2 regions of the Rhodococcus sp. WMMA185 genome follow, and region 2 is predicted to be linked to the other one. Evidence: predicted binding sites of a transcription regulator. Region 2 holds the regulator's gene; the other holds the start of a gene.
What was found. The regulator LexA, encoded in region 2, represses DNA repair genes until DNA is damaged. The targets are predictions, from matches to a motif close to CGAACANNTGTTCG.

Region 1 (15,024 bases), 500 kb from region 2:
GCCAATCCCGTCCCCGTCGAGGATCTGATCGCGGGCAGCATGGAATTCGGTGAGCTGGTCGCTGACGTCATGAACGGCGGCGTCGACTTCGGCAGCCTGGGCACCGGCTCCACAGAAGACTCCACCGGGTCCGTCGGCTCCATCGGCGACTCCCTCGGCTCCACCGATGACGGCACCGGTGATGCCGATGACGACTCCGATGACGGCTCAGCGTCCGACTCCAGCGGCTCCGCTGATGACTCCGGCTCGAGCACGGGCACGGGCAGCCTGAGCTCCGAGAACTGAATCTTCGGCAACTGATCCGACGAAGGCCTCGCCAATTGGTGGGGCCTTCGTCATGCAATCCCGAACTCTCGGCCTCTCTAAGACTCAAGCGTTCTCAGGGAAGTGGAGCCGACTCCGCAGCGTACTGTCCCGCCGGTGTTCCGAGTGATGTTCCACGAGTCGGACAGCAGCCTCCACAAAACCTGAACAGCCCCCGGCGGTGGTACGAACACCGTCCGAAAGCCTGGGCTCACAACGGAGAGAACCCGTCATGCACCGTTCACACAGCATAGCCACGCCCACAAACGGATTCACCATCAGCTGTGAACAGAAAGCGCGTACCCCGAGCGGGTCGAACTTGGGGCCACTTCAGGTCCCGTCAAGTTCATCCGGGAGCTTATCGACGGCGTAGCCCGGGTCTCGGGCGATCCCTTCGCCGAAGTCTCGACCGCCGAGGGCGGGGCTACCGCCGCCCGTTCGAACCCGACACCCACGACATTTACCGCTCAGATCCCTCGGAGGCGCGGTTCGGGCTGCTGAATGTCGGCATCTTGTTCTATCGTGCGATCATGTCGAGCCAGCCTGGAGTACGGACGTATACGACGGAGGATTACATCGCACAGGCGAACGAGCTGACCGACTTGATGGGCGCCGACTGGCTGGCCGCGCACTCAGCCCGTCCTCATAGGGATACGCACGCTATCGCCTTGTGGCTAGAACAGTACAGGAACACCCCGCCTGAAGGGCTATCCCGTTCGCAGCAGCTGTTGCAGATCGGCGAACTAATGTTCAATATCCAGGCTCTTCGAGATGCGGGCACGCAAAACCTGGAGACTCGTATTGACGATCTGCGGCTGGACGATCCAGATCGAGTCTCGAGCGCCATACACGAGATTCGCGTGGCTGCCGAGTATGTGCAATCAGGGCGGCGAGTACTTTTCATCCCAGAGGCCAGTGTTCAGACGCCAGATCTACTGATAGATGATTGCTTGGAAGTTGAATGCAAACACAAAAGTAGGGCTAGCCAGCAAGACAAGAATCGATTCGAGTTGTATCGAATTCTCAGTCGGAAGCTACGCGCTGCATTTCCCGAACGCGTAACCCATTCAGCTCTACTTCTCGACGCAATATTTCACATTGAGCCACGCCGCGAATTCATCGACCGTATCGTGGCGACTGCCCGGGAAGGCTTGGGCCGACCTCAACCGTCCCAGTTCAGCGAAACTTCCGATAGCCTGTTCACGGCCAATTTTAGGATCCTTCCTGCGGGCAGCGGACCTACGGCACTCGCACTCCCTAGAGGTGATACCGAGTTTGATCTTAGGTCTACGGAAGCTATCGCTGTCGATCAGAATGGAACCCTTGGTCGATTCATCAACCTCAACGTGGGGTGCGAGGTACGTCAGGACCGTGTCAAAAGCATAATTCGATCTATAAAGTCAGCTGCTTCCCAATTTTCCGGGCGCTATCCGGCGATTGTTTCCGTCGACATCTCGGCTATTACCGCTAGCGGCAGGGGTGAATCGCTGGCTTACCTCCACGAGGGCATACTCGCTGCACTGAATAGCCGCACAACGATATCCAGGGTTGAATTGTCGACCACCCACTTCATTGAAGAAGGCGAAGGTCAGGCTTATTGCACGTCAATCGAGGTGATTGACAACCCCAAAGCGCGCTTACCCATCGGCGGGAGCTGAGATTCCTAGCCTGCTGTCAGATATTGGACATCCGTTTCATGAATGTCGTGCACAACATGTCGCGTGTTCCGCGATTTCTGCCAAGTAGGGAACGACGCTTGGAGCCGCCTCCGCGACTCCCACCCACATGTCGGGTGTCATTCAATCGGCCATCGCCTCCTCCCACCAAGCCTTCCTGCCCATCACGGGGGATGCAAGGCTCTCATGAGCCTTTGGATCTGTCCCCGGCGTTTCGAGCCGTGGTTACGCCAGCCAAGGGCAAGGCCGTTCTCCAGCAGTGCTGCCATGCCGGGCTTGTTAGAGTTCGTTGTGTTCAAGGTGATGTTCCACGAGCCCCGAATCCCACCCAACACCGGCAATGCCATCCGCTTGGTTGCAGGCTCCGGTTGCGAACTGCATCTGGTGGGCCCACTCGGCTTCGACCTGTCCGAGCCGAAACTCAGGCGTGCCGGGCTGGACTACCACGATCTGGCGTCGGTAACGGTGCACGACAACCTCGAGGCGGCGTGGGCGGCACTCGAACCGGCCCGGGTATTCGCGTTCACGGCGCACGCCACCGTGTCATACGCCGACATCGCCTACGAATCCGGTGACGTACTGCTCTTCGGGCCCGAACCCACGGGTTTGTCCGAGGAGGTGCTGGCCGATCCCCACGTGACCGAGCGACTACGCATCCCGATGCTGCCGGGTCGCCGCTCGCTGAACCTGTCCAACGCCGCGGCACTGGTGACCTACGAGGCGTGGCGTCAACACGGATTCCCCGGAGCCGAGGGGTAGTAAGCTCAGCTGGGAACCGCCGCCGATGATTTTTGCGACGCGGCACCGAGCGCGATGTCGAGGAAGTCACGCGCCGCGCCGCGCACCCCGCGCACCGGATCCCACACAGCCAACAGGCGACGGGGAAGCGTCAGTCCCTCCACCTCGACCGAGGCGAGCCGGCCGTCCGTCAGATCGGCGGACACCGCCAGCGACGACAGCACCGCGGGGGCATTGCCCGCCACCACCGCAGCCTTCACCGCCGTACAGGACGTCAACTCCAGCAATGGTGGGACGCAGTGCGGCACCGCATTCTCGAGCGTGGTGCGTGTCCCGGAACCGGACTCCCGCTGGATCATCGGCGTCGCGGCGAGTTCTGACAGGGGAATCGGCGACCGGCGAGCCCATTCATGCCCCGGCGGGACCACCACGACCAGGTGATCGCGGCCGATTTCGCGCGACTGTAGCCCCGTCGGAATGTCTGGGCCCTCGACGAAACCGAGATCCGAATCACCGGACAACACACGGCTGATCACCTCGGACGAATTGAGCAGACGCACATTCGTCACTACGTTCGGGTACTTGCGCCGCATGGCGACGGTCCAACTAGGGACGAGGTACTCAGCGATCGTCATGCTGGCCGCCACGGTCAGCCCGGCCTGCCGCTCACCGCGCAAGGCTGCGACTCCCGATGCCAACTCCTCCGCGGTCGCGAGGACGTGGCTCGCCCACTCGAGGATGAGTGCGCCCTCCGACGTGGGCCGCACCCCACCGGTTCCCCTGTTGAACACCTTGATGCCGAACTGACGCTCGGCCGAGCGCACGCGCGCGCTCACCGCCTGCTGACTGAGACCGTGTTCGCGCCCGGCCGCACCCATGCTTCCCAGTCGTTCGACGGAGAGCAGGACGTCCAGGGCGCTGAGTTCGGGGACTCGGGGAGAGAGCGGCACACCGCAAGGCTAGTCCCACAACCGCAATATGTGGGCACCCAACCACAAGACTTCTACCGGGGGCAACGATCCCCCGGAAGTCTCGTGCGCATGACTCCTAATTGGTTCGCAACAGTGATGGGAACGGGCATCATCGCGGTCGTCGCAGCAGCGTTGCCCGCCGAGATCTTCATGGCCCGGATCGCGTCGGAGCTCTTCTGGCTGATCGCGGTCGCATTGCTTATCGGGCTGACGGCCGCGCTGGCACGCCACTGGGCCCGCCGCCGCGAAGACGCGCTCGGAGATGTGCGCAGCCACGCGATGTTTCCGTTCTACGGTGCGGTGTCGATGGCCGTGCTCACGGTCGGCGCCGGCGCGGGCTCGGCGGGGCGTGCACTTCTCGGAAGTGCCGCCGTCGGCACCTCGGCCGTCTTGTGGACCATCGGCACGGTCATCGGACTGGCTACCTATTTCGTCATGGTGCGGCGGCTGACACGCCCGCATCAGGTGGCTCCGACTCCGTCCTGGCTCCTGCCTGTCGTACCGCCCATGGTTTCCGCCGCCGGCGGCGCCGCACTCGTTCGGCAGCTTCCTCAAGGCGCGCCCAAGGTTGCGATGCTTGTGATCTGCTACGCACTGTTCGCGCTCGCCCTGATCGCAGCCCTGAGCGTCGCCGTCGTCGTCGGCGGGCATCTTCTGAGCAACGGGCTTCCAGCTACCCCACTCATCCCCACCGTGTGGATCCCGCTCGGGGTGATCGGACAGTCCGTGGCGGCGACCAACCTGCTCGGTGCGGCCTCCGGGCTGGATTGGCTTCACACGTTCGGAGCGGTCTACGGGATCGCGATCGGAGCATTCGGCGTGATCGCTCTGATGACCGTCGTCGCGGTGACCGCCCGAGCATTCTTGCGGGGATTGAGTTTCACCCCCACCTGGTGGAGCTTCACTTTTCCCGTCGGCACATGCGCGCTGGGGGCGAACTCCCTTGGGGTTGCCCTGGGTTCGGCCATGATCGTCGAGGTGGGGGTGATTCTCTGGTGTGCGCTGCTCCTGATTTGGGGAACGGTGACATTTCACACGCTGCGGCACGGCGCTCGACTGATGGCGGACAGGTTCTCCTGGGAGGTATTCCGGTCCACTCACACAGGACGAATAGCTGACAGTGCGTAAGAGGTCGGCCTTCTCAGCCCCCAGCTTCCCAGACCACAGCTCCTCAGACTCCGGTCTCGACGGGACGTCCGGACTGCGACCACGCGGACGTCCCCCCGGCGACCGACACGGCGTTGATGCCCCGCGCATGCAGGTACCTCGCCACCTGCAGACTCCGACCGCCCACCGCACAGATCACATAGACGGTCTCGGCGTCCGGAATCTCGTCGACCCGCTCGACGAATTCGCTGAGGGGAATCGGGGTGACGCCCGGCACCCTCACCTGTTCGTACTCGTCGGCCTCGCGCACATCGATGACGTGGGCTCCCGAACCCAGCGCCCTCTCGAAGGTAGTCAGGTCGACCTCGATCATTCCTCTTCAGCCTCATCTCGTTCCGGCGCCTGGCCCGCAGCCGGGCTGGGTGCCTTCTTGGACTTCCGGCGGAGACGGTACGCGCCGTAGACCAGTAATACGATGACTATCGCGAAGCCGAGCCAGGGAATCAGCACTCCCACGACGACGATGCCACCCTGTATCGCGGACAGCACGGAGTTCCAGCCCGCAACCACACCCTCCCAGAAGTTGTCGGGACTGGCACCGGGTCGATCGGACTCCTCGGTGGTGACGTCGATCCACAGTGTGGCCAGTGCAACCTGTTCGTCGAGTAGTCGCTGCTGAGCGGTGAGGCTGTCGAGTTCACCCTGACGATCCGACAGCGCATTTTCCGCCTCGATCAAGTCCGCCGTGCTCGTCGCCGACGCAATGAGTTCCTGCAGCCGCGAGACGGATGCGGTGAGCGCGGCGATCCGTGCGTCGAGATCCTGCGACTGCATCGTGACGTCACTCCTGGTAACGCTGATGCTGGTGACCTCGCCCAGTTCCCTCAGATCGTCCAGCGCCCGGTCGAGCGCATCGGCGGGCACCCGGATGGTCAGGGAACTGCTCGCATCCTGATCATCGGAGCCCGGTTGTTCGGTGATCTGATCGACCCGCCCACCGAGCGAGTCGACCTCGTCGACGATCTGACGACCGACGGCCACCGGGTCGCCCGCAGTCATCGAGACCTGGCCCGTGACCGTCTCCCTACGTTCGGTGGGCGCCTGATCTTTCGCGGATGGTTGCTGTGGCACACCGATCCCCACCGAAACCGAACCCTCCGGAGTCGGCACCGGAGCTTCTTCGAGGGAGTCGCTGCCGGAACCGCCGCACCCGGCGAGAAATAGCGAAGCAATCGTGACCACCGACAGGACGTGTCTTTTCATGCCCGAATGTTAGGGCGCGATCTCACCGGAAGTCCCGGGATTTCGCGGACACCCGCAAATCCATCAACTGCAATCGATCCGCCACCACCGTCACAGCACCCTCCGCGTTCTGCACCACGCCGCGAACCAGCAATGCCGGCGCCGTGCCGGCGAGTTTGCGGTACCGGGCCCACAGACCCACCGAGCACACCACGTTGACCATCCCGGTCTCGTCCTCGAGGTTGATGAATGTGACGCCGGCTGCCGTTGCCGGCCGCTGCCGGTGCGTCACCGCTCCACCCACGAGGACCCGGTCTCCGTCGGGCACCTCCAGCAATCCCGCTGCCGGAACCACTCCGAGCGCATCGAGTTGCGGGCGCAGAAATTCAGTTGGATAGGTATCCGGCGAGACTCCTGTGGCCCACACGTCTGCCGCGGCCAGTTCGAGATCACTCATCCCCGGCAGGGTCGGCGCGCGGGTGGATGCGCCGATGCCCGGCAACCGGTCGCGGCGCTCCCCCGCCGCGGCACCCGCTGCCCACAGTGCCTCCCGACGCGAGATCCCGAAACTGTCGAGGGCCCCTGCGGTAGCCAACGATTCCGCTTGTGCCGTAGACAGTTCCACCCTTCCGGTGAGATCGAGGAATGACGTGAACGGCCCCCCTTCGGCACGGGATTCGACGATCCGCTCGGCCAGCGAGGTACCGATGTGCCGCACTTCCCCCAGCCCGAGACGTACCTCCGATCCATCGGCCTCGACGGTGGCATACGGGAGACTGGCGTTGATGTCGGCGCCGTGGACCCGCACTCCGTGCCTGCGGGCGTCGGCCACCAGCGACTGCGGTGAATAGAACCCCATCGGTTGCGCCCGAAGCAGTCCGGCACAGAACGCCGCCGGATGGTGCAGCTTGAACCACGAGGAATAGAACACCAGCGCCGCGAAACTCTGCGAATGACTTTCGGGGAAACCGAAGTTCGCGAAGGCGTACAGCTTCTCGTAGATCCGGTCGGCCACTTCTCCACCGATACCGTGCAGATCGCGCATGCCCTGATAGAGCCGTCCCTTCAACTGTTCCATCTTCTCGGGTGAACGCTTGGAGCCCATGGCGCGGCGGAGTCGGTCGGCCTCGGCGGGGCTGAAACCCGCGACATCGACCGCCATTTGCATCAATTGCTCCTGGAACAGCGGCACACCCAGCGTCCGCTTCAACGCCTTCTCCAGTGACGGATGGTCGTAGGTCACGGGCTCGAGCTTGTTGCGACGGCGGATGTAGGGGTGCACCGAACCACCCTGGATCGGACCGGGCCGGATGAGCGCCACCTCCACCACCAGATCGTAGAAGTTTCGTGGTTTCAACCTCGGTAGAGTGGCCATCTGCGCCCGCGACTCCACCTGAAAAACCCCGACCGAATCCGCCCGCTGCAGCATCTCGTAGACGGCCTCCTCCGACAGGTCCAACTGCGCCAGATCCACCACAATCCCTTTGTGTTCGGCCACCAGGTCGATCATGTAATGCAGGGCCGAGAGCATGCCGAGGCCCAGCATGTCGAACTTCACCAGCCCCACTGCCGCGCAGTCGTCCTTGTCCCACTGCAGCACGCTGCGATTCTCCATGCGCGCCCACTCCACCGGGCACACATCGGAGATGGGCCGGTCGCAGATCACCATGCCCCCGGAATGAATGCCGAGATGCCGCGGATACCCCTCGATCTGGGACGCCAGTTCGAGGACAGCTGGCGGAATATCGGAGTCCGTCGCTGCGCTCGCAGTGTTGACACCCCCCGTCGCTTCGCTCGCAGTGTCGACACCCCCCGTCGCTGCGCTCGCCAGGCTGTTGCCCCAACGGCTGACCTGCTTGCTCCACGCATCCTGCTGGCCCTGGGAAAATCCCAGTGCCCGGGCCATGTCCCGCACCGACGACCTTCCGCGATAGGTGATGACGTTCGCCACCTGGGCCGCATACCGGCGTCCGTACTTGGCGTAGACGTGCTGGATGGCCTCTTCCCGGCGATCCGATTCGATGTCGACATCGATGTCCGGTGGACCGTCACGCTCGGGCGAGAGGAAGCGTTCGAACAGAAGTTTGTTGCGCACGGGATCCACGTTGGTAATGCCGATGGCATAGCAGACGGCAGAATTGGCGGCGGAACCTCTTCCCTGACAAAGGATGTCGTTGTTCTTGCAGAACGACACGATGTCATGGACCACCAGGAAGTAGCCCGGGAAATCGAGCTCGGTGATGATGCTCAGCTCGTGCTCGAGCTGCCGGTAAGCTTCCGGCCGGTCTGCCGGCGCACCGTACCGGTGGCGGGCACCGTCCATCGTGAGCTGACGCAGCCAACTGGCCTCGGTGTGCCCGGCTGGGACGTCGAACGGTGGTAGCTGCGGCGCGATGAGCCGCAGGTCGAACGCACACTCGAGCCCGATCTCCGCCGCACCACGGACGGCTTCCGGGTACGCGGCGAAAAGATGTGCCATCTCCTCACCCGACCTGAGGTGCTCTCCGCCTGCCGGCGGAAGATGACCGGCCGCGTCGTCGAGGCTCTCTCGCGCGCGAACGGCAGCCATCGCCATAGCCAGTCGCCGGCGCGCAGGATCGGAGAAATGCGCCGCAGTGGAAGCTACGGTCCGAAGTCCGTGCCGGTGCGCGAGTTCGGCGAGGAAAGCGTTGCGCTCTGCGTCTTCCGGGATGCCGTGACAGGTCAGTTCGACCGTGACCCGATCGGCCCCGAATCGGTCGATCAACTCACGCAACCGGCCGGCCGCGGCTTCCGGGCCGCCCTCGGCCAGCGCCTGACGTACATGTCCCATCCGGCAGCCGGTCAGGATCTGCCAGTGCCCTCCCGCAGCCTCGGCGAGCTGGTCGACGTCATAGCGAAGCTTGCCCTTCTCCCCACCCGCGAGATGCGCCGCCGCGATCTCCCGGGAAAGCCGTCGATACCCTTCCTGGCCCCGGGCCAACACCAACAGGTGCCCGTCCTCCAAGGTCAGTTCGGAACCGAATACGGTGCGCATGCCCAGTTCCTTCGCCGCTTCCGCGAACCGGACCACACCGTAGAACCCGTCGTGATCGGTGAGCGCAATAGCCTCGAGGCCGAGCCGGACAGCCTCCTCCACCAACTCCTCCGGTGGCGAGGCTCCGTCGAGGAAACTGAACGCCGAATGTGCGTGCAGTTCGGCGTACGGCACCGCGGAACTGCCACGCTCCTGATTGCCTGGCCGATACTCCCCGCGCTTACGTGACCACGCGGGGCTGTCGCTGCCGTCGCCCGGATACAGCGATTCCGGGCTGACACGCCCCGGCCTGCCCGAGAGGACCCTCTCCATCTCGGACCACGTCGGCGGACCATTTCCCCAGCTCATATGACTGCATCCCTTCGTCCCGGGAAAAGACGCAATTGTCGAACGTATGTTCGATATATTTCAGTGTGTCATTCCGCCCAGGGGTCGGTCAATGCCGGTTTCGGGTGCGCACTTCTGCAGCGTCCATTCGGCGCTTCCGCTGCAGGTCTGCGCACTCGGGCAACTACCGCACCGAAGACCGGCGCTACAGTCGGCAGTCGCAATAGCCACCGACGAACCCGATCCGGAGATGCCGCATGACTCGCTGGGCCTCGACCGTTGTCTCGCGCAAGCGTTGGGTCCTGGCCCTCGCCGTGATGATCGTCCTGGTCAGCGGTGCGTGGGGCACGGGCGTCTTTGCGAAGCTCAGCTCGGGCGGTTTCATCGATCCCGGTAGCGAATCTGCCGAGGTGGCCCGAATAGTCGAGGACAATCTGGGCCCGCAGACACCGGACATCATCGTCATCTACTCCGCACCCGCCGGCGAGACCCTCGAAGACATCGGGCCACAGGTCACCGCAAGCCTCGACCAGTTCGCCGCCGACGTCCCGACGTTTTCGATCACGTCCTACTGGACCGCCCCGCCGGCGACGAAACAACTGATGGTGTCGAAGGACGGCACCAAGGCCACTGCTGCCATCACCGTCGATCCCGACGCCGGAATCACCCCGGCCAACTTCAACGATCTGCTGCCCAAACTCGAAATAGACGGTATCGACACGGAATTCGCCGGCAACTCGGTCGTCGGCGTGGCGTTCAACAACCGGTTGCAGCACGATCTCATACTGGCGGAGGCGATCGCGCTACCCATCACTCTCGTACTGCTGATCTTCATCTTCGGCGGGCTGGTCGCGGCGGCCGTTCCGGTGTTCGTCGGGCTGCTCTCGATCTTCAGCGCCCTGGCCACCCTGCGGCTGCTGACCCTGTTCACCGAGGTCAGTTCATTCGCCATCAATGTGGCCTCCCTTCTCGGTCTCGGGCTCGCCATCGACTACGGGCTGTTCATCGTCGGACGCTTCCGCGAAGAACTCGAATCCGGTTCCGATCCCGCCGAGGCGACCCGGCGCACGATCAACACGGCTGGCCGCACCATCCTGTTTTCCGGGCTACTTCTCGTGTGCGCCTTCTCCGGAATGCTCGTGTTCCCGCAGGACGTGATCAAATCCCTTGGTTTCGGCGCTATCGCCGCAGTCGCGAGTGCGGTTCTGCTGTCGCTGTCCGCAGTCCCAGCATTGCTCGCGATTCTCGGCCACCGGATCAATGCGCTGAGCTGGCGAGAGGGGGCGGCATTGCGCGGGGAATTGCGGGCACGCAAGTTCTGGGGATCGGTGGTGACGTCGGTGATGCGACGTCCGGCCGCGATAGCGGTGGGGATAGTTGCGGGGCTGCTGCTTTTTGCCTCCCCCCTGCTCAGCGCCTCGCTCGGCAGCGTCACCTACACGGCGCTACCCGCAAACGATCCAGCCCGCATTGCCACCGACACGTTGGCGACCGAGTTCCCCACCACCGGCAACGGCGCCACGCTCATCGTGCGCGGCATCGACGGTGTTGCACCGACCGCGTCCGACGGGGCGGCCGTCGCGCAGGCCGCCCGACAGGTGAACGGAATCGGTGAAGCCGTCGTCGTGGGGTCGAACAACCAACTGGTCGCGGTGCAGGCGGTCTACTCCGAAGGTGTCACCACGGACGACCAGAGCGCCGCTGTTCGCGACCTCCGCGCCATTCCCGCACCGAGCAGCACCGAGATCCTGGTAGGCGGTGGCCAGGCGACCGTCGACGACGGCAACGCCGCGATCGTCAGATGGCTTCCCGTCATGGTCACGATCATGGTCAGCTCCACCCTGATCCTGCTGTTCCTGGCGTTCGGTTCGGTGGTCTTGCCGATCAAGGCCGTGGCGATGGCGGGTCTGAGCCTCGCCGCGACATTCGGTGTGCTCACCTGGATCTTCGAACTCGGGCACGGCGCAAGTTTGCTGGGCGTCAGCACGGCACCACTCGAAGCGACATTCGTGGTCCTCATCCTCGCCGTCGTCTTCGGGCTGTCGACCGACTACGAGGTGTTTCTCATGTCCCGCATGGTCGAGGCGCACGCTGCGGGTGCAACCACCGAGGAATCGGTGCGCTTCGCCGCCCAGCGCACGGGACGGATCGTGACCGCGGCCGCTCTGCTCCTCGTCGTGGTGACCGGAGCGTTCACGATCTCCGGCCTGTCGATCATGAGGTTCCTGGGTGTAGGCATGATCGTTGCGCTCATCGTCGACGCGACGGTGATCCGCATGCTGCTCGTGCCGTCCCTGGTGAAACTGATGGGCGAGGTCAACTGGTGGGCTCCGACCTGGATGAAGAAGCTTCACGACAAGGTTGGCCTCGGCCATTAGTGAATTATCTTACTTTGGAGTAAAGATTAGAGGATGGCCACATATCTCGTTACCGGCGGAACCGGGTTCCTGGGTCGCCACGTGCTGCCCCGGATCCTCGACCGTGACGCCTCCGCCGAGATCCACGTCCTCGTCCGCCCCGCATCCGCCGCACGACTGCAGACTCTCGTCGACGCCATGCCCGGCGGCGACCGGGTGCACTCCCTGATCGGCGATCTCACCGAACCAGGCCTCGGGATCACGACGGCGCCCGCCGCCGACCACGTGCTGCACCTCGGAGCGATCTACGACCTCACGGTCGGCGACGAGCAGGCTGCCACGAATGTCGAGGGCACCCGTTCGGTGATTGCTCTGGCGCGGCAACTGGACGCCACCTTGCATCACGTCTCATCCATCGCCGTCGCGGGAGACTACGCCGGCCGGTTCACCGAACGAGATCTCGACCTCGGCCAGGGCTTTCCCACTGCGTATCACCGCACCAAGTTCGAAGCGGAGAAGCTGGTGCGCGAGGCAGAAGGACTGCGCTGGCGCATCTACCGCCCCTCCATGGTGGTCGGCAGTTCGGTCACGGGAGAGATGGACAAGATCGACGGACTGTACTTCCTGTTTCCCGCGATCGCGGCACTCGCGAAACTCCCGGAATCGCTGCCGGTGGCCGTCCCCCGGATCGGGTCGGTCAACCTGGTTCCGGTCGACTACGTGGCGGCGGCCATCGTGGAGTTGATGGCGGCGCCGCAGCGGGACGGTCACACCTTCCATCTCGTCAATCCGCGTCCTCAACCGGTCCGGGAGATCTACGGCGCGCTCGCCAAGGCCGCCGGCGCCCCCCACCCCGCGGCCAGCCTGCCCGGAGGACTCGTCCGCCCCTTCCTCACACCGGCAGCGAACTCCGTCCTCGACACCGGCCGGAAGCTGGCACTTCGGGGGCTGAAGATTCCACCGGTTCTCGCCGAGAACTCGAGCATGCCCGCGGTGTTCGCAAGCGACGACACCCAGGACGCATTGCGTGGCACGGGCATCCAGGTTCCAGACTTCGCGTCCTACACCGACAAGCTGTGGACGTACTGGACCGAGCACCTCGATCCGGACCGCGCGCGTCGTCCGCACCCCGACGGCCCTCTCATGCATAGGCACGTCGTCATCACGGGCGCCTCGTCCGGCATCGGGCGGAGCGCCGCGATCGCGACAGCTGGTGAAGGCGCAAGGGTGATCCTCCTCGCCCGGCGCGCTGAGGAACTGCAAGCAGTGGTGGCCGAGATCCGCGAGGAGGGCGGTGAGGCCTTCGGCTATCCCTGCGACATCACCGACGATGCGGCCGTGAAGCGCACCGTCGAGACCATTCTCGCCGAACACGATCACATCGACATGCTGGTCAACAATGCCGGACGATCGATCCGGCGCGGCCTCTACCGCTCGACGGACCGACTCCACGACTTCGAGCGCACGATGGCCGTCAACTACTTCGGCGCGGTGCGACTCGTCCTCGCGTTCCTGCCGCAGATGCGGGAACGGCGATTCGGCCACATAGTCAATGTCAGCAGCGCCGGCGTGCAGTTCGCGTCACCCCGATTCTCGGCCTACATCGCGAGCAAAGCGGCACTCGACGGCTTCACCGACGTTGCCGCCGCCGAAACACTTTCGGATGGAATCACATTCACCACCATCCATATGCCGTTGGTCAAGACACCGATGATCCAGCCGACGAGCCATTACAACGACAGCCCCAGCATGTCACCGGAAAGGGCGGCGGCGATGGTCGTCCGGGCGCTGATCGAACGGCCCAAGCGAATCGATGTTCCGGTCGGCACCCTCGGCGAGTTCGGCCAACTCTTCACCCCCGCCACCAAGGACCGCTTGATGCATCAGGTCTATCGCAGGTTCCCGGATTCGCAGGCGGCGAAGGGTGAAGCCACACCGACTCCGCCACGCTTCGAGGAGCACGCCGACGAGCCGGCAGGCATGCACCACGATGACAAGCCGTCCGTGTTGGGTCGTGCCGCACGCCAGATCGGAAGGCTGGTGCCCGGCGCCCACTGGTGATCACGCCGGTTCAAGGCGCCAGCGCGCGGACACTGGTGGCAACGACCGGACGAACCGGCTTCGGTGCTGCCGCGCAACTCGTCGGCCGAGGCGACAATTCTCGCTCTTCCACATCGACAGCCCAGCGACGCCCGTCCCTGTGGGCGACAACAGAATTCGGCTCGACTGTCAGCGCGTTCGGGGCTGCATCGATCAGCTCCCGGACGGCGAGCTCGGCGACCTGGCCCTTCGTGTCCCATGAGCTACGGCCCCGGAGGCCGGTCCTGGGTACCTCACCCCGAACCGCGGCGCGCACCACGTCGAGGCTCTGCTGCGCAGACAACCGACCGTAGGTGTAGCCGGTCGGCAGAAGAATCATCGAGGGCGCGAAGCGATGCCCTCCCGTGTGCGAGCACTCCCACACCGCGTCGCCGAACTCGGCAGCCAGTTCGGCGGCGACCGGGCGCCCCACCACGGCGCAGCACTGATCCCTTTTCCCATGCGCGCACACCAGGACGATGGGCTCCGCCACCGGGTCGCCGAGACCAGGCGGGGCGCCGGCAACCAGGCTGAAGTCCAGATCGAGGAGGTCGGCCGGAGTACCGATCTCGAGCCGCTCACACCAGGACCGCTCCGGGTGCGACTGCGCCAACAGCACCTGCCGCCGCTGCGGGGCTGCCGTGTTGCGACCCGGTCTGCGAATGAACATGATCCGCACCCCTGCAGCGGTGGCGCGGGCGTCGAGCTCTTGGGCGAGACCGGGCTCGAGTGCAGTGCCGTCGAGCACATCGCGCCCCCACGCGCCCGGAAACTCCAGGCACACCCAACCTCTCACATGCACGGCGGTGCCTGCCAATGGCTCGTCCCGCGCAGACAAGGCGGAGCAGGTGGCGGGGATGGGGTCGGTCATCAGACCATTGTGTCAGCCTCGACGATCTGTCATCCCCGCAGCTTTTTCGCCCAGACCCGCACGAATCCCTGGGAGAGGTAGCCGAGCGCGCCGAGCGCGAGCACCCATTTGGTCACGCTGACCGCCGTGGTGGCGCGCACCGTCGCATCGGTGATGTGATCTCGATGCGAGAGCAGATGCAGACCCACGACGTTCTCCACGTAGTCCCCTGCCGCGGAGATCACCGGCGCCACCGCCAGCACCGTCTGCGTCGTAGGCGACAGCGGGGTCAGTTCGGCCAGGCGCCTCGCGCCCGTACGCAACGCCACGGCGTAGATCGCGGGGTGCACGAAGTCCG
Region 2 (15,024 bases):
GGAGGACGAGGCGACCGGGGCAGCTGCCGTCCACATCACCGAACACCTACGCCACGCCCTGCTCATCGAGCAGGGCCGGGGATCCATATTGCACACGACCTACGACCCGGCCGGGTGGGTCGAAGTCGGCGGACTCGTCCGGGCCGAGAAGTCACGCGTCCTGTGAAGATGGTCGCCGGTCCCGCCCCGCAGCGAGATCGGCCTCGCCTAGAGTCACTTCGATCTCGCGGCCGAGTATCACCCCGGGAGCCAGAGGCAGCTTGTCCCCGCTCCAGAACCTACCGGGGTCGAACCAGTTGACACGACGCCGGCCTGTGATCAGCCCCATCGCCTCATATGTCTGCGCGACCACCTCTGCGCAGTAGGCGCTCTCGAGACCTGCACTCCCGAGACCTTCAGCACGCGCCGGTCGGCGCCCGACGCGGGGCAGGCGCCCCCCGAACCAACGTGACGCAAGCTTCGCAGTAGATGGGAAGGGGGTGCCGTCGAGTCTCGCGATGGTGCGCATCAATGCGTCTTCCTGCTGCCGGGTGACCGACTCGGCAAGTTGTCGAAGCCACGCCCGCTGCCCGTAGCGCACGCCCCACACCCGGACCGCCGCACGAAGATCATGAAGTTGCACACCACGCTGGAATCGGCCGGTCCACATGTCCTGCAACGAATGCCCGAGTTCGGCATGCCACATCAACGGCGGCAGATCCTCGAGCACCACCGACATTCCCACGTGATTGACCGGACTGTTGGTCAGGGTCTGGATGGCTCTGTCGGCCGCAGAGCGTCCGCGGAAGATCCAGATGTCACCGGTTCTGGTGACTTCTACGGCGCGCTCGAGATCGATACGCGAACCGCTGTGTCGTCCGTCCGTGTGCCGCGGGCCCTCCATGCCTCTAGCGTAGAAGGATGCGACCGCGCGGCAGACAATGGTGGAAACTCGTCGGGCTGGCTGGGTTTGTAGGTGTCGCCGCGACCGGTGTCGTTGCCGTGCGCGCGGACCGGCAGCGGAAGGCGTACACCGCTGATGAGGTCCGGGCACGGCTCCACGAGCGATACACCCGCGCATCCGCGGCGGACGACGGGAAAATGACCGAGTCGCCGCCGCAGACCTGGCGCAGCAGGCTCACCGGTGGCCTGCGCCGACTCCTTCGGTACGACGCCGCGAAGAATCAGCCCAGCGCCCGGCGGAACCCATCGGCGAGTTGAGCTACCTGATCGTCCGTCATCACGAACGACGGTGAGACCTGCATAGCACCCTGCCCTGCGGCGCGACCCGAAATTCCATGTTCCCGTAGTGTGTTCACGAACGGAAGTGCTTCGGCCGGATCCGCCAGCTGCACCGCTGCGACGGCACCGAGACCGCTACGCACCTCCTCGACCCGCGGATGATCGGCGAGGGGCGCCAGGTGCTCGTGCAGCGAGGCCTCGAGTCGCTTCGACTCCGAGAGCAGATTCTCACGTTCGATGATGTCGAGGTTGGCCAGAGCGGCAGCCGCGGCACCCGCGTGCCCGCCGTAGGTGTACCCGTGCCGCCACCACACCCCGCCGGCAAAGAACGGTTCCGCGACGCGGGGAGCGATGAATACTGCACCCATCGGGACGTACCCGGACGTCAAGCCCTTCGCCGTCGTCATCAGGTCTGGCTGAAGGTCGAATCGCGTAGATGCGAACCACTCACCGCCGATTCGCCCGAACCCGGTCACCACCTCGTCGACGACGAACAGGATGTCGTGCTCGCGGCAGATGTCGCGCACCTCGGCCAAATACCCCTCCGGCGGCAGGTAGATGCCGCCGGCACCGATGACAGGCTCGCAGAAGAAAGCGGCGATCTTGTCTGCCCCGATCCGCTCGATGAGTTCGAGCAGGCTTTTGGCATCGTTCCAGGCGACCGTTGCGGCGTCTGCCATCAACTCGCCGTATCCCTCCCGGTTGACCGGGATACCGGCAAGGGCGGTGCCCGCCACGTGCATGCCGTGGTATGCCTTCTGACGACCGACCACGATCGTCTTGCCCGGCTTGCCCATCTCGTGCCAGTAGCGGCGCGCGAGCTTGGCCGCCGTGTCCACGGAGTCCGAACCGCCGGAGGTGAAGAAGACCTTGCTGCCCGGCACGGGCGCGAGAGCGGCTAGGCGCTCGGCGAGCCTCACGGTGGTCTCCGGTGCGAAGTCGCCGAAGTTCGAGAAGTGCGCGACGGTCCGCAGCTGTTCCGCAACAGCATCTGCGATCTCCGAACGCCCGTGCCCAACATTGGTGAACCACAGGCCCGCAGTCGCATCGAGGTAGCGGTTGCCGTGGTCGTCCCAGATGTATGCGCCCTCACCGCGGGACACCACGAACGGACCCTTCTGCTCCACCGCGCCCATATCCGCGAATCCGTGCCACAGTGCCGACGCCATTCTCGTTTTCCCTTCGTGAAACCAACCCGTACCGACTATGCCACTGACGACGCGCGCACCGGTTTCCGGGTTCTTCGGCGGACCCTACCTGTGGGCAAAGGCTGTCGGATGGGCCTCGGTATCCACCCCGGGAATTCCCTTTCCGCGGATCGACGCTCCCGCCGTCTCGACGACGAAGAACAGGGCGACGAGCCCGATGACACAAGCACCCATCATGTAGAACGCGGGCATGAGCGTGTTGTGCGTCCAGTCGATGAGGAGTTCGTTGACGGCGGGAGCGGTGCCGCCGAACAGCGATGTCGACACGTTGTACGCGATGGCGAACCCTGCGAAGCGGACGTGGGTGGGGAACATCGCCGGAAAGGTGGCCGAAATGGTCGACAGTTGCAGTACATAGAGGGATCCGAGGATCGCGAACGCCAGTACCGCCCATCCGAAGCCCTGACGCATCAGCAGATACATCGGAGTCGCGAACACGAAAAGGCCGACGAGCGATACATACCAGAGTGGTTTGCGGCCCACTCGATCCGACAATGCCCCGGCAAACGGGATTGCTGACATCATGATGAGCTGCCCGACGATGAACAGCGTCAACGAGGCCTGAGAAGAGAGACCGATCTGGGTCTCGAGGTACGTCGGCATATACCCGAGCAATGTGTAGTTGGTGACATTGAGCGCGATCACGAGCCCAGCCAGCAGCAGCAACGGCTTCCAGTACCTGGTGACCAGATCCTTGAACTCGGTCGTGACCGCATCCTCGGTGGCACCCTTGTCGTCGAGTTCCCGGAACACCGGTGTCTCCTCGAGCTTGGTCCGCAGATACAGGCCGATGATGCCGAGAGGACCCGCAATAAGGAATGGCAGACGCCAGCCCCACGACTGCATGAATGCGTCGGTCGACACCAGTTCGACACCCAGCACCACGATCGCGCCGAGTGCGTACCCACCGAGCGTGCCGAACTCGAGGAAACTTCCGCAGAAGCCGCGCCTGCGGTCCGGGGAGTACTCCGCCATGAACGTGGCGGCCCCGCCGTACTCGCCACCGGTCGAGAAGCCCTGAATCATGCGCAACAGCACGAGCAGCACGGGCGCCCAGATTCCGATGGTGTCGTATCCCGGCAGGAGGCCGACACAGAACGTGGCAGCAGCCATCAGGAGGATCGTGAGAGCGAGCACCTGGCGGCGTCCCAACCGGTCTCCAAGGGGCCCCCAAACCAGCCCGCCGAGCGGGCGGACCAAGAAGGACACCGCGAACACCAACAGCGCGTACAGCGTGCCTGTGGTGGCGTCACCGGGGAAAAACGCCGCGGAAATGTATGAAACGGTGAACGCGTAGACCCCGTAGTCGAACCATTCGGTGGCGTTGCCCATCGCAGATGCCGCGATCGCCCTACGCAAAACTCCAGGTGGAACCGATTCTCGTGCGTCTGACGACGTCGACGGCACCATGTTCGGCCTCCTCGGATTGTGACGCGGACCTCCCCATACTTGCCGCAGTTCGCACAATCCGCACCCCGGGCGGCCGAGAAAGCGACCCGGCGGGCACACGATCCACCCCGATGCGGGCGACTGTTCGCCCGACTACCCACGCACGCCAGTACACAGACGTCCTAACGTCCGTCCGCATACGCGGCGGCGAGAGCGACGCCCCCGCTCAGACGGAACGGCGTGCAGGAGGTTTCCGCGATGTGCCAACCGTCACAACCCGGTTGAATCCTCTAGACAGCGATCCACTAGCGTACTCCGAGCCTGACCCAATGTCCGGATTGTCCGGTTCCCTGTCTGCTTGGAAGGAGCGACACATTGCAACCACACTCGGGGGAAGCACCGAGCACCCCGCCCCCAGCCAACCCGATGATGCCCCCCATCGGACCGCAGGTTCCATCGAAAGAGAAGAACACGCTGGGGCTGATCGGCCTGATCGTCGGCATCGTCGGACTCATCCTCGTATGCATCCCGGTGGTGCTCATCCTCGGGTGGGTGTTGCTCCCGATCGCCTTCATCCTCGGAATCGTCGGGGTGGCCCAGTCCGGAAAGGCCAAGGGCACAAGTATTGCCGCGATCGTCGTCTCGATTGTCGGGGCACTCGCCGGCATGATCGCAGCCTTCGTCTTCTTCGCGAGCGCTGTCGATGAGGCCCTCGACGACGCTCTCAATGAACTGGAGCTTTCGGCACCTGCCCCGGCAGTCAGCGGCGACAACGAAGGCAAGAGCGGTTCCGAAGCCGGTAGCAGGCAGAACCCACTTCCGATTGGCGAGACGGTAGCCAACGAAGACTGGGAGATCACGCTCGGCACTCCCCGAGAGGCGTGGGCCGAGATCGCAGCCGAAAACCAGTTCAACGACCCGCCCGAGGCGGGTATGGAGTTCTGGATGGTTCCGCTCACAGCCACCTACACGGGAGAGGACACCACACTTCCCTGGCTCGATATCACCGCAGAGTTCGTCGGCACGGACAACCGGACCTACGGGGATGAATGCGGAGTCCTCCCCAACGACCTCTTCGATATCGACGAGCTGTACCCAGGCGGCACCATCGAAGCGAACGTGTGCGCTGCGGTCCCCGCGGGTGCCGATGGACTGTGGTCTGTGTCTACCGGCCTTCTCGGTGAGCCGGTCTTCTTCGCAGCTCCCTAGCGGATTCGGCTGAAGCATAGCCACTCCCGCCACACATACCGGGTCGAGACCGCATCGCTCGACCCGGTACGTGGGCACTACAGGTCGTACTGGACCGAACCACACTTGCAGCCACATCGAAGCGCGACGAGCGGGTTTGGCTACGCTGTTGCCAGCATGTCCACCACATCACCGCGCCGATCGGAACTGAAGAAGAGCCTCGGCGAACTCACCCTTCGAGACGAGCACCGGCTTCGCCGACGGCTCGATCGTGCGCGCACACCCGAGGCACTTGCCGCGCTGTCGGACGAGATCGTCTCGGCGCGCACACGCCTGGCCCGCAAGCTTGCTGCAGCACCGGCCATCGAGTACCCCGATTCCCTTCCGGTGAGCCTGCGGCGCGACGACATCGCAGACGCGATCTCCAAGCACCAGGTGGTCATCGTCGCGGGCGAGACAGGGTCCGGCAAGACGACGCAGATCCCGAAGATCTGCCTCGAGTTGGGCCGCGGCGTGCGTGGGCTGATCGGCCACACCCAGCCCCGACGCCTCGCCGCCAGAACCGTCGCCGAGCGTATCGCCGAGGAACTTCACGAGGAACTGGGCGAGACCGTCGGATACACGGTGCGATTTACCGACCAGGTATCGGACGGGACCAGGGTCAAACTGATGACCGACGGCATCCTGCTCGCCGAGATTCAGCGCGACAAGATGTTGCGCCAGTACGACACGCTCATCATCGACGAAGCGCACGAACGCAGCCTCAACATCGACTTCATCATCGGCTACCTGGGACAGCTGCTCCCCCGCAGACCTGATCTCAAGGTGATCATCACATCTGCCACCATCGATCCCGAGCGATTCGCGCAGCACTTCGCTCGCGATGGGGTTCCCGCACCGATAATCGAGGTCTCGGGGCGAACATTCCCCGTCGAGATCCGGTACCGCCCGCTCACGGTGGACACGGGTGAGCAAACGTTCGACCGGGACCCGGTCGACGCTGTGTGCGAGGCCGTCGAAGAATTGTTCGCCGAGGGCGATGGCGACATCCTGGTCTTCCTGTCCGGCGAACGAGAGATCCGTGACACCGCCGACGCCCTGCGCGACCGGAAACTGCGGGGAACCGAGATCGTCCCCCTGTATGCGCGTCTGTCCGCCGCTGAGCAGCACAAGGTTTTCACGCCTCACACCGGGCGCAGGGTGGTGCTGTCGACGAACGTCGCCGAGACGTCCCTGACCGTGCCTGGGATCAGGTACGTCGTCGACCCCGGAACTGCCCGCATCTCCCGGTATTCGGTACGCACGAAAGTGCAACGCCTACCGATCGAACCGATCTCGCAGGCTTCCGCCCGCCAGCGCTCCGGGCGTTGCGGCCGTGTTGCCGACGGGATCTGCATCAGGCTCTACTCGGAAGAGGACTTCGAGTCCAGACCCGCGTTCACAGAGCCGGAGATCTTGCGCACCAATCTCGCTTCCGTCATCCTTCAGATGACGGCACTCGGCCTCGGCGACATCGCCGCATTCCCATTCGTCGCGCCACCCGACCCGCGGGCGGTCCGCGACGGTGTCGGTCTACTCCAGGAACTCGGAGCGATCGAGCACAAGACCAAGAGCGGACTGCCCGTCCTCACCACCGTCGGTCGGGAACTTGCTCGGATACCGGTCGATCCACGGATGGCCCGGATGCTCGTCGAGGCGCACCGGAACGGATGTCTGTCCGAGGTGCTCGTGATCGTATCTGCACTGTCCATACAAGACGTGCGAGAACGTCCAGCCGAGTTCACGCAGGCCGCGGACGAGAAGCACGCCCGGTTCAATGTGGAGAACTCCGACTTCCTCGCTTTCCTCGAGCTATGGAAATACCTTCGAGAGCAGCGGAACTCGCTGTCGTCCAACCAATTCCGCAAGATGTGCCGTAACGAATTCCTGCACTGGCTGCGTATCCGCGAATGGCAGGACCTGCACGGGCAACTCCGCCAGATCACCCACAGACTAGGTTGGGAGCCCAACACCACCCCCGCGACTCCCGCCGCGATCCACCAGTCCTTATTGGCAGGACTGCTGTCACACATCGGGCTGCGCGAGGGAGAGAAACGAGACTTCCTCGGTGCCCGTGGATCTCGGTTCGCGATCTTCCCCGGGTCGAGCTTGTTCAAGAAGCCGCCGCGGTGGGTGATGGCCGCGGAACTCGTCGAGACCTCACGTCTGTGGGCGCGGATGTCCGCCCGAATCGAACCCGAATGGGCCGAGAAGCTCGCCCCTCATCTCGTCAAACGCACCTACTCTGAACCGCACTGGTCGTCCAAGCGGGGTTCTGCCGCCGCCTGGGAACGGGTGACGCTGTACGGGATCCCCCTCGTCGCCCGACGTGCGGTCAACTACAGCACCATCGATCCCGAGGTATCCCGGGAACTGTTCATCCGCCACGCGTTGGTCCAGGGTGAGTGGCAAACTCACCACAAGTTCTTCCACGCCAATCGGGCGCTCCTCGAGGACGTCGAAGAACTCGAGCACCGCGCACGTAGGCGCGACATCGTCGTCGACGACGACGTCCTCTACGACTTCTACGATCAACGTGTCGGCTCGGAAGCGGTGTCCGCCCGCCATTTCGACTCCTGGTGGAAGGTGGCGCGGCGCACCACACCCGACCTGCTCACGTTCACCCAATCGACCGTCGTGAATGCCGAGTCCGCGGCAGTCCTCGGCGGCGACTACCCCGATGCCTGGCGTCAAGGCGACATGCAGTTCCCGCTCACCTACCAGTTCGAGCCCGGAGGCGAAGATGACGGCGTCACAGCGCGCATCCCGATCGCCCTGCTGTCGGGCCTGCGGCCGATCGGTTTCGACTGGCTGGTCCCCGGCATGAGAACCGAACTGGTTGCCGCGCTCATCAAGACGCTGCCCAAGACCCTTCGGCGACAAGTGGTTCCAGCTCCCGATTTCGCAAACGCCGCTCTGGTCGCCGTCACTCCGCGATCCGAACCACTCGTCACGGCGATGGCACGCGAGTTGTCGCGACTCGGAGCATGCCGCATCGACCCTGCGAACTTCGATCCCACTGCGCTACCCGACCACCTCCGCATGACCTTCCTCGTAGTCGACGAGAACGGGGCGGTCCTCGATCGGAGCAAAGACCTCGCCGCGCTACAGAGGTCACTCGCGCCTCAGGCGCAGGCGGAAGTAGCCAAGGCCGCCTCGAATTCGGAGCGGCCACCGGCACTCACCTGGACACCCGATACCCTCGGCTCACTCGAAACCACCGTGACCCGGGAAGTCGGCGGACAGAAGGTCATCGGTTACCCCGCCCTGGTCCCCGAGGGTGGCGGCGTCGCCGTGCGGGTGCTCAGCACCGCTGCAGCTCAACGTGCCGCCATGCTCGCCGGAACGCGAAAGCTGCTCCTCACCGCAGTCCCCACGCAGACCAAGACCGTGACGTCCGGTCTGAGCAATGCACAGCGACTCGCGCTGGGGCAGAACCCCGACGGCAGCCTCGACGCTCTGATCGAGGACTGCCGCAACGCAGTGGCGAATAAGTTGATCGCAGCGCACGGTGCGACGATTCGTACACCGCAGGAATTCGACACCCTGGTGACCAGAGCACGATCGGAAATGGCCCGCGGAGTGACGGCGCTGCTGCGAGCAGTGGTACCGATACTCGAGGCTGATCACCGCCTTGCGGTGGTCTTGGACCGCGCCCGCGGCGAGGCCGCGGACGACGTTCGACAGCAGCGAGAGTCCCTCCTCTTCCCCGGCTTCGTTGCCGACCTGGGCGCGGCCCGGCTCCGCGAGCTACCCCGGTATCTCGCCGCCGCGACCGCGCGCCTCGAGTCCCTGCCGGGTAGCGCAACCCGTGACACGAAGGGAATGGACATTCTCGATCGTGTGTATGCCCGGTACGAACGCCTACTTTCGGCGTTGCCGGAGGAGCGCCTCCACTCTGCCGAGCTCGATACGATCCACTGGATGATAGAAGAACTGCGGGTCAGCCTCTTCGCTCAGGCTCTCGGAACCCCGATCCCTGTCTCGGAGAAGCGAATCCTGAGCGCTATCGAGAAGGTGCGCTGACACACGGAATCAGGTCACTCCTCCTCGCTGGATTCCCTTTGTACGCGCAGTTCTTTGATCTCGCGGGCGAAGTCCTCCGCAGAGCTGAACGAGCGGTACACCGATGCGAAACGCAGGTACGCCACTTCGTCCAAATCCCTGAGCGGCCCCAGAATCGCCAGGCCGACCTCATTGCTCGGGATCTCGGCCGACCCTGACGCGCGGACGGTGTCCTCCACCTGTTGGGCAAGAAGATTCAGCGCATCATCGTCGACCTGACGCCCCTGGCAGGCGCGGCGCACACCCCGCACGACCTTTTCCCGACTGAACGGCTCGGTGACACCACTACGCTTCACAACCGATAGGACCGCGGTCTCGACGGTCGTGAACCGGCGACCACACTCGGGACACGACCGGCGCCGCCGAATGGCCTGTCCTTCGTCTGCTTCTCGCGAATCGACCACACGTGAATCCGGGTGCCGACAGAACGGGCAGTGCATGGCGAATCCTTCGTCGTAGCCGTCGTGGCCGCAACAGTTCGCCTCCCCCGGTGGCGAACCAACGAGCACGGGTTCACTCAACGGATGCACGATCTCGAAGCGACCAGACGAAGTGGTGGAACTGTCCGCGTCCGAGACTACCCGTCCGCTCGATGACACCGTCATGCAGCGTCGCGGCGATCACGACGTGGTCGACGCCGGAACGATCAGCCTCCTGTCTGAACATGAACTACCTCCGTCACGACCGCGCCCCCTGTCGTGCCCGTGGTGGCGACGGCGTCCGTAGTGGCGACGAGAGCCACCCCGAAGAGGCCGCACAGCACCCCCGCCGTGATCGCTACGGTCGCGAGCACCATCCGCCACCCGACCTCTGCCTCTGGACGCACATGCGCGGCGCAGGAGACGCCGACCCGGCCCGACCCATACGAAACAGAACCGGAAGCCGGACGCCGAAGGTCACCATCGCCGGCACGTCGCCGAAGCTCGGTCCTCGACCTCCCGTACGCCGCAGCGGTCCTCGGGCGACCACCACCCCGCACGTGCGCCATCCTGTGGGGTTCTGACTGCCGGTCGAGAAATGACTGCCGGTCGAGAACTGCGTTGCTCATACGTACCTCCGCTGCTCGTTTCCCTCACCAACCAACTGGGCTGCGATCCCGCCGGGCACTTACCCCTTTCAGGCCTTCGCTCATGCGTTCGAAAGAACACATGTTCGATTCTTACCATGGCGACCCGACAAAATCACCACATCTCCCGACCCGTGTCGAACAGATGTTTGAAACTCGGGCGAAAGCGGGATAGATTCGAGTCACCCGGCACAGCAGTCACACGCGACCCACACCTCGATCACCCACAGAAAGACGGAGGCACCCAGCGATGAGGGGCGACAGCACGAAAGACGGCTCGAGTACACGTGTAAGCGGTGGCTCCGCCGCCGGATTGACCGACCGGCAGCGCCGCGTCCTCGAGGTGATCCGTACGTCCGTGAATGATCGTGGCTACCCCCCGAGCATCCGGGAGATCGGCGACGCCGTGGGCCTGACGTCCACCTCCTCGGTCGCCCATCAGCTCCGCACTCTCGAACGCAAGGGCTTCCTCCGCCGCGACCCCAATCGTCCGCGTGCAGTCGACGTACGCGGCCTCGACGAGTCGGCAGCGGGCGTCGGGTCCGACTCGACCGTCAGGATCGATCCGGCTGCCGTCGTATCTTCCGCGGACGACGAATCACACCCCGAACCCACGTTCGTCCCCGTTCTCGGCCGCATCGCCGCGGGCGGTCCCATCCTGGCCGAGGAGGCTGTCGAGGACGTCTTTCCCCTCCCGCGGGAACTCGTGGGCCAGGGCTCGCTGTTCCTCTTGAAAGTGGTGGGAGAGTCCATGATCGATGCTGCAATCTGTGACGGCGATTGGGTCGTGGTCCGTCAGCAGAACGTGGCAGAGAACGGCGACATCGTCGCCGCGATGATCGACGGCGAGGCCACGGTCAAGACGTTCAAGCGCACGGGAAACGAGGTCTGGCTGATGCCACACAACCCGCTGTTCGAGCCGATTCCCGGTAACGACGCCGCGATCCTCGGCAAGGTGGTAACGGTCATGCGCAAGATCTAGCGAGGGCCCGGGTAAATCGAAGAGCCCTGCGGCATCGCCGCGGGGCTCTCGTGGACGAACAGCGAATGCGCGCTTGTGCAGAGCCGTCAGAGATTCAGACCCCGACCGATGATCTCCTTCATGATCTCGGTCGTGCCGCCATAGATGGTTTGCACGCGAGAATCCAAATATGCCTTGGCAATCGGGTATTCCTTCATGTAGCCGTAACCACCGTGCAGTTGCAAGCACCGGTCGATCAGCCGGACCTGCGCCTCGGTCGTCCACCACTTCGCCATCGCAGCGTCTTGCACCGACAGTTTCCCATCGCCCAGCATCTCGATGAACTTGTCGACGAGGACACGGACCGCTGTGGTCTCGGTGGCAAGTTCGGCGAGTACGAACCGGGTGTTCTGAAAGCTGCCGATCGACTTACCGAACGCCTTCCGGTCCCGGCAGTACTGAATGGTCATGTCCAGCGCCGATTCCATCGCCGCCGCGGCCACAACCGCGATCGACAACCTCTCTTGCGGAAGATTCTTCATCAAGTAGAGAAATCCCATTCCCTCCTCACCGAGGAGGTTGGCGGCGGGAACCCGGACATCGGTGAAGCTCAACTCGGCCGTGTCCTGTGCCTTCATCCCGATCTTGTCGAGATTGCGGCCGCGCTCGAAACCCGGCATGCCCCGCTCGACCACGAGGAGGCTGAATCCTTGCGAACCCTTGTCCGGGTCGGTACACGCGACGACGATCACGAGGTCCGCGTTGATTCCGTTTGTGATGAAAGTCTTCGATCCGTTGAGAACCCAATCGTCGCCATCACGCACCGCACGAGTCTTGATTCCCTGCAGATCACTACCGGTGCCGGGTTCGGTCATCGCGATTGCCGTGATCAATTCACCTGAGGCGAAGCCGGGCAGCCAGCGCCGCTTCTGCTCCTCATCGCACAGATCGAGCAGGTAGGGCGCCACGACGTCGTTGTGCAGCGTGAACCCGATGCCGCTGTATCCGCCGCGGGTGTTCTCCTCGGTGACAATCGCGTTGTACCGGAAGTCCTGTACTCCGCCGCCACCGAATTCCTCCGGCACCGCCATACCGAGGAAGCCTTGCTTACCGGCCTCCACCCATAGGCTGCGGTCGACGATGTTCTGCTCTTCCCACCTCGCATGGTTCGGCTCGGCATACTGTGCAAGAAACTGCTTGTACGACTGTCGAAACAACTCGTGTTCCGGTTCGAACAGGGTGCGCTCCACGCCGACTCCTCACGTCAACTGCCAGGGTACGTCTCGTTCGACCGTAGAGACGGCAGCCGCTGCGGGGCATGACCCAGGTGATCGGGTTTCGTGACTCATGCGTTCTTCCGTCTGGCTCCCTTGAACTTTGTGAGCGAACGCATCACGGGGTATGCAACCAGAATGCCCACCGACCCCCAAGCGATCCCACCGAGTTCCACCGACCCAATGGTCAATGTCAGGTTGCCTATGCCCGCGACGAGCGCTGTCGCGACCACGGTCAAGTTCACCGGATCGGTGAAGTCCACCTTCGCATCCATCCAGATCCGCACACCCAGAACGCCGATCAGTCCGTACAGCACGAGAGTCGCACCGCCGATCACGCCACTGGGGACGGTGAACACCAGCGCGCCGAATTTCGGCGAGAATGCCAGCACCACCGCGGTCGCGGCGGCAACCCAGTAGGCGGCGGTGGAATAGACGCGTGTTGCGGCCATGACACCGATGTTCTCCGCGTAGGTGGTGGTGCCGGAGCCGCCGCCGAATCCAGCGAGTGAGGTAGCCAGCCCATCCGCGACGAGCGCATCGCCGGCAACGTCGTCGAGCGGACGCCCGGTCAGCGCGGCCACCGCCTTCACGTGACCGACGTTCTCCGCGATCAACACAATGACCACGGGAAGTGTCAGGGCGATCACCGACCACTCGAATGTCGGCCCCTGCAGTTCGGGCACCCCGAACCAGTCCGCCTGCCGCAGTGCCGCTACGCGCTCTTCGGCGAGTCCGCCGTTCAAAGCCGCGAACACCCACCCGATAACCACGCCGACCAGGATGCTCAGACGCCCGAGCAGTCCCGGACCGATGACCGTCACGAGCAGGATCGAAAGAAGCGTCACACCGGCTATCAACGGCTGCGATTGAAACGAGTCCACCGCCACAGGCGCGAGATTGAGCCCGATCAGTGCAACGACGGCACCCGTAACGACGGGGGGCATACAGGCATCGATAACCCGTGATCCGGCGCGCTTCACCACCACGCCGACCAAGAGCAACAGCACACCGGCCGCCACCACGCCACCGAGTTGCGCTGCGGCGCCCGACCCTTGCGAAGCCGTAAGCGGTGCGATGAACGCGAACGAGGACCCGAGGTAGCTGGGGATTCGGCCTCGGGTGATCAGTAGGAACAGCGCCGTTCCGATACCGGAAAACAGCAGCGTGGTCGTGACCGGGAAACCCGTGATGGTCGGGACGAGCAGGGTGGCGCCGAACATGGCGATGACATGTTGCATCCCGATCCCGACGGTGCGGGGCCATGTCAACCGTTCGTCCGGCGCGACGACCTCGCCGTCGATGATCCTCCGACCGTCACCGTGAACCGTCCATCCGAAGGTTCGCGAGAATACCGAGGGTTCGGGCGTGCGGGGGCCATCGTCGCGAGTGATTCTGTTGGTCACAAGTCGGCAATAGTAAGCAGGCTCCCCGAGTCTCCGTAATTCGGTGCAGGTTTCGCCGACTAGCCCTCGAAGATCAGGGTCGCGGCGGCTCGCGCTTCCACGGGGTCGCTCGTCGCGAGGACCGCCTCCGCAGCACGCCGACACGTGTCCAACGTCACGGTGCCTAGCTTCGCCCCGACACCCGGCACTGCGGCAGCGGCGCACGATAATGACGTCGCACCCAGACCGACGAGCACACACGCGAGGAGTGGGTCCGCTGCGGCCTCGCCGCAGATTCCCACCGGCTTACCGGTTGCGCCACCGGCGTCTGCGGTGCGAGCCACGAGCGCGAGCACCGCAGGCTGCCAAGGGTCGGTGAATGACGCCAGCTCAGGGGACATTCTGTCGGCGGCCATCGTGTACTGCGCGAGGTCGTTCGTGCCGATTGACAGGAAGTCAACGTGCTCGAGAAGCCTGTCTGCGAGCAGTGCTGCCGCCGGAACCTCGATCATCACACCCGGCACCAGCCCGCGGGCCCGAACCTCTGTGGCGAAAGACGCGGCCTCGGCAGCGGTGGCGATCATCGGTGCCATCACCCACGGCTGCGATCGAGTCCGATTGGCCGCCAAAGCAATTGCATCGAGCTGTCTACTGAGGATTCCCGGGTTGTCGGCCGCGATTCGGATACCCCGAACACCGAGTGCCGGATTTTCCTCGTCCACTTGACGGACGAAGCGAAGTGGCTTGTCCGAACCTGCATCGAGCGTCCGGATCACAACCTTGCGCTCCGCGAACGCCTCGAGCACTTCGGCATAGATCTCGGCCTGCTCGTCGATGCCTGGCTCGGAATCGCGGTCCAGGAAACACAACTCGGTACGAAAGAGGCCGACACCCTCGGCGGCAGTCGTACTGGCCGACCGCGCACCCGCACCATCTTGGACATTGGCCAAGATCGATACGGACACACCGTCACTCGTTCGGCCCGGACCCTTCCAACCCTGGATGCGTGCCCGGTCGGCCCGGCTCTGCTCCACCGCTGAGCGAGCCTCTCCTGGGTCCGGTTCCACCACAAGTTCCCCGGCCTCACCATCGAGAAGTACGGTCGTACCGGCGGTGACGGACTCGAGGCCGTCCGCCGCTACGACGCAGGGGATCCCGAGCTGCCGAGCGATGATGGCTGTGTGGCTGGTCGGTCCACCGAGGACGGTGACAAGACCGACGATCATTT

Region 1: the regulator LexA is predicted to act here: its motif matches at 9,441-9,454, upstream of BFN03_RS03925 (error-prone DNA polymerase).

What each region holds. Positions count from the first base shown of each region.
Region 1 is NZ_CP017014.1:887,839-902,862, reverse strand. Features, by position in the region: gene BFN03_RS03960 (hypothetical protein) at 1-285, shown strand, start outside; gene BFN03_RS03955 (hypothetical protein) at 834-1,961, shown strand; gene BFN03_RS03950 (tRNA (cytidine(34)-2'-O)-methyltransferase) at 2,271-2,738, shown strand; gene BFN03_RS03945 (LysR family transcriptional regulator) at 2,744-3,667, opposite strand; gene BFN03_RS03940 (TDT family transporter) at 3,758-4,816, shown strand; gene BFN03_RS03935 (rhodanese-like domain-containing protein) at 4,860-5,168, opposite strand; gene BFN03_RS03930 (DUF4349 domain-containing protein) at 5,165-6,058, opposite strand; gene BFN03_RS03925 (error-prone DNA polymerase) at 6,081-9,401, opposite strand; gene BFN03_RS03920 (MMPL family transporter) at 9,638-11,758, shown strand; gene BFN03_RS03915 (SDR family oxidoreductase) at 11,792-13,798, shown strand; gene BFN03_RS03910 (sucrase ferredoxin) at 13,809-14,687, opposite strand; gene BFN03_RS03905 (hypothetical protein) at 14,717-15,024, opposite strand, start outside.
Region 2 is NZ_CP017014.1:1,391,116-1,406,139, reverse strand. Features, by position in the region: gene BFN03_RS06350 (PhzF family phenazine biosynthesis protein) at 1-166, shown strand, start outside; gene BFN03_RS06345 (hypothetical protein) at 152-883, opposite strand; gene BFN03_RS20095 (hypothetical protein) at 901-1,200, shown strand; gene BFN03_RS06340 (aminotransferase family protein) at 1,164-2,390, opposite strand; gene BFN03_RS06335 (MFS transporter) at 2,475-3,839, opposite strand; gene BFN03_RS06330 (hypothetical protein) at 4,194-5,027, shown strand; gene hrpA (ATP-dependent RNA helicase HrpA) at 5,184-9,071, shown strand; gene nrdR (transcriptional regulator NrdR) at 9,086-9,550, opposite strand; gene BFN03_RS20395 (hypothetical protein) at 9,624-9,776, opposite strand; gene BFN03_RS06315 (hypothetical protein) at 9,757-10,158, opposite strand; gene lexA (transcriptional repressor LexA) at 10,427-11,158, shown strand; gene BFN03_RS06305 (acyl-CoA dehydrogenase family protein) at 11,245-12,387, opposite strand; gene BFN03_RS06300 (uracil-xanthine permease family protein) at 12,483-13,817, opposite strand; gene ptsP (phosphoenolpyruvate--protein phosphotransferase) at 13,877-15,024, opposite strand, start outside.